2 regions of the Faecalibacillus sp. TM498 genome follow, and region 1 is predicted to be linked to the other one. Evidence: a T-box and tRNA genes for the amino acid it is inferred to sense, from the RefSeq annotation. Region 1 holds a T-box; the other holds one or more tRNA genes.
The links. A T-box is a leader RNA that pairs with one kind of tRNA and senses whether it is charged. The one in region 1 lies ahead of lysS (lysine--tRNA ligase), so its partner is inferred to be a tRNA-Lys.
Positions count from the first base shown of each region.

Region 2: it has a tRNA-Lys gene. The T-box ahead of lysS (lysine--tRNA ligase) is inferred to sense a tRNA for this amino acid. The anticodon was not compared.

Region 1 covers NZ_JAJDKB010000018.1:30,107-32,314, forward strand. The annotation lists gene LJD32_RS07350 (aldo/keto reductase) at 28-897, shown strand; T-box leader at 988-1,220, shown strand; gene lysS (lysine--tRNA ligase) at 1,254-2,208, shown strand, end outside.
Region 2 covers NZ_JAJDKB010000015.1:12,483-14,690, reverse strand. The annotation lists gene LJD32_RS06450 (HAD hydrolase-like protein) at 1-661, opposite strand, end outside; tRNA gene LJD32_RS06445 (tRNA-Lys) at 902-977, opposite strand; gene LJD32_RS06440 (hypothetical protein) at 1,036-1,293, opposite strand; gene LJD32_RS06435 (helix-turn-helix domain-containing protein) at 1,394-1,591, shown strand; gene LJD32_RS06430 (N-acetylmuramoyl-L-alanine amidase) at 1,667-2,208, shown strand, end outside.

The sequences.
Region 1 (2,208 bases):
AAATATAAGCAAAAGGGGGATCATATAATGGAATATGTTACATTAAATAATGGTTTAAAAATGCCAATGGTAGGTTTTGGTGTTTTTAGAGTACCAGATAAAAAAGAATGTGAAGAATCAGTTTATCAAGCAATTAAAGCGGGCTATCGTTTAATTGATACAGCTGCTGCTTATTATAATGAAGATGCTGTAGGAGCTGCTGTAAAAAGAGCAATTGCTGATGGTCTTTGTACAAGAGAAGATTTATTTATTACTTCTAAATTATGGGTACAAGATATGATGGATTACGAAAGTGCCCAAAAAGGAATTGAAGCTTCTTTAGAAAAAAGTGGTTTAGAATATTTTGATTTATATTTATTACATCAAGCTTGTGGTGATTATTTCAGTGCTTGGAGAGCCATGGAAACTGCTTATCAAGAAGGTAAATTAAAAGCAATCGGTGTTTCTAACTTCTATCCAAATATTCTTACAAACTTCTGTGAAGTTGTTAAAGTAAAACCAGTAGTCAATCAAGTAGAACTCCATCCATATTACACTCAAGAAAAGGCATTAGAAACAATGAAATATTATGATGTTATTCCAGAAGCATGGGCACCACTAGGTGGAGGAAGATATAATCCATTTGAAGATGAAATGTTAAAAGGAATTGCAGCTAAATATAATAAGTCTGTAGGACAAGTAATTCTAAGATGGAATGTACAAAGAGGAGTCGTTGTTATTCCAAAATCAACACATGTAGAAAGAATTAAAGAAAATATAGATATCTTTGATTTTGAATTAAATGAAGAAGAAATGAAACAAATTTCATTATTAGATATGGGATATTCAGGATCAAGAGCTAAACATTTTGAACCTGATTTTGTAAGAATGGTTTTAAATAATAAGATTCATGATTAATGCACTTACGTGCATTTTTTCATTATTAAAACTAATTTTATCGCTTATATTGACAATAAATTTGAATTAAGTTAAGATAACGAAGTAGAAATAAAGGCAATGAATAGACAAGTAATAATAGCCCTTCATTCAAAGAGAGTCTTGGTTGGTGGAAAAGATAATGAAACTATTATGAATAAAGACTAGGAGCTGCATCTTGGATGTTTTGATAAGATGACGTAAGCCACGTTATAGGCAAGACTATTAATAGATAGTTATTGAGGTTAATAGGGTGACCTATTGATGAATTTGGGTGGTAACACGATTTAGCTCTCGTCCCATGGGATGGAGAGTTTTTTATATTTTAGGAGGAAATTATGGAAGAAAGAAAATTTAGTGAACAAGAACTTGTTCGTAGAGAAAAAATGCAAGAACTTATTGATAAAGGGATTGATCCTTTTGGTCAAAGATTTGATGTAACTGCTTATTCAAAAGGTATTAAAGAACAATATGGTGAAAAAACTCATGAAGAATTAGAAGAAATGGCTGTAGAAGTATCTGTAGCTGGTAGAATTATGACTAAACGTCGTAAAGGTAAAGTATGTTTCATGCATATTCAAGATAGAGATGGACAAATCCAATTATATGTAAGAAAAGATACTATTGGTGAAGATGCTTATGAAATCGTTAAAAAAGGTGATATTGGAGATATTATTGGGGTTAAAGGTACAGTATTTATGACAAATACTGGAGAATGTTCAATTAAAGTAAGTGAATATACACACTTAACAAAAGCATTACGTCCTTTACCAGAAAAATTCCATGGTTTAAGTGATATTGAAGAAAGATATAGAAGAAGATATGTTGACTTAATCATGAATGAAGATGCTAAAAAAATTGCGTTTACAAGACCAAGAATCATTCGTTCAATTCAACATTATTTAGATAGTAAAAACTATGTAGAAGTTGAAACACCTGTACTAAATCCAATCTTAGGTGGAGCAGCTGCAAGACCATTCGTTACTCATCATAATACATTAGATACTGATTTCTATTTACGTATTGCGACTGAATTATCTTTAAAGAGATTAATTGTTGGTGGTATGGATGCTGTTTATGAAATTGGACGTTTATTTAGAAATGAAGGTATGGATAGAACTCATAACCCTGAATTTACTACAATTGAAGTTTATAAAGCATTTAGTGATCTTGAAGGAATGATGGATTTAACTGAAGGTATTATTTCTAATGCAGCTATGGAAGTTAATGGAACTTATGAATTAGATTATAAAGGACATCATATTTCTTTAGCTCCAGGATTTAAACGTGTTT
Region 2 (2,208 bases), on a different contig from region 1:
AAAATAAAAACATATTCATAATTTCTAAATGATTTTTAGTCGTTTTATAAACACTGGCCTTGATCTTATCACTGGCTGGCACTAAATCTGGCATGTAAATAACATTTGCAAGTAAATGATTAGCCGCTTCAACCATTGATTCAAAATTAGCAACCACCATTGTATGAGAAGGATCAATGTTCATTTGTTGGCATGTCACCTCTAAAACATCCACTTCAGGTAAAGGTTTAAGTCGTGAATCTCCACCAATTAAAAAATCAATTTTTTCATAGATCTTTGCAAGTTGTAAATATTGAATAGCTCTTTTTGTTTTATGAGTCGTATATACTGCAATCTTGATATCTTTTTGTTTACAATATTGAATCAACTCATCAACGCCTTCTCTTTTAATATTAGGTTTTAATTTAATATATTCAAATAAATCCTTTTCAACCATTCTATTAAAATCTTTAGCAGAAATATAATCAGACAGTAAAGAATGATCATACATCGTATTCATATTTCCAAGCATTTTAGAAAAATCTTCACGAGTAGCAACTTTATGATAGGTTTCACATGTACTTCGATAATAATTATATCTTAGTCTATTGAGATCTAATAAGCCACCATCTAACGTAAAAATAATCAATTTTATATTTTCACATGTTTGACTATAAAACATAAAATCACCCTCCCTTTTGTAATTATAGCATACATTTTATTAAATATATGATAAAAAAATGTAGAACTTTCACTTAGAATTACATTTTTTTCATTAAATATTTTGTTATAAGATTATATTTCATTTTTTTGCACACTTTTAGTTCAACCTAATATGCTTAACCAAGCAAAGTATCTAAAACAAGATATAAAAAAAGCTCAAACCTCTAGTAAAACCTAGTGTTTAAGCCATTTTATCAATTGGTCTCCCCGCACGGTCTCGAACCGTGGACCCTCTGATTAAGAGTCAGATGCTCTACCAACTGAGCTACGGAGAGATAACAATGATATTCTAATACAATCTATTTTTAAAATCAAGGAAAATCATTAAATTTCTTAAAAATCTATTGAAATATAAAAATTATTTTCTTTTTTATATACTGTAATAACTTCTTGATTATAAAACTTCTTTAAACTAATTAGATTATGAAACCAATCATCATTTGAATTATATTGAAAAAGAATATTTTGTTTTGTATCTACAATAATAAAATCATAAAAACTAAAATGTTGTAATAGATTTCTTAAAGTAATTTTTTCATCAAAAGCATCTGTTGATATTTCACCAATCCCTTTTAAAGTATACATTGCCATTTTTGATCACCTAAATCATATTATACGTTATTGTGTATATGTTCACAATATTTTTGCAAGAATAATTCTATATAATTATACATATAAGGAGGACATAACAATGATTGATTATTCACCGTTATGGCATACAATGGAAGAAAAGCAGATTTCTCAATATGTTCTTCTAAAAAGTGGTATTGATCATAAAACTTTAGACAGATTAAAAAAGAATAGTAATATTACAGCTCTCACTCTTGAAAAATTATGTTTGATTCTTGATTGTCAACCTAATGATGTAATTACCTTTGTACAAAAATAGTTTTAATAAACTATTTTTTATTTTACCTATATCATCTTATATCTTAAGCATATAAGTACTATAGGGAGGTGAACTATGCAAATCATTCGTAAAAAATACAACTGGGCTTCTCCATTGTTCAAAAGAAATAAAACAAATAAAATTATTTTGCATCATGCACAAGCAAAAACATGTAGTGTAGAAGATATCCATCAGTGGCATTTAAAAAAAGGTTGGAGTGGAATTGGATATCATTTCTTAGTAAGAAATGATGGTACGATTTATCAAGGTAGACCTGAAGATACAATCGGAGCGCATGCTAAAGGTGCAAATCATGATTCAATCGGTATTTGTGCTGAAGGAGATTTCATGAAAGAAGAAATGAATCCTTTACAACTCAATGCCTTAATTGATTTAGTTTCTTATATAAAAAATAAATATCACATTTCTAGCATTAAAAGACATAAAGATGTTGCTTCTACAGATTGCCCAGGAACCCATTTTCCATTTTCTACAATTATTTCTTCAAATCATATTGTTTTAGAAGATACTTGGTTGCAACGTTTAAATCAAGAAATTAAAAAACAAGGTTTTCGCATGTATCCTACTGTTAAAAGAGATGCCCAAGGAAAAATTAC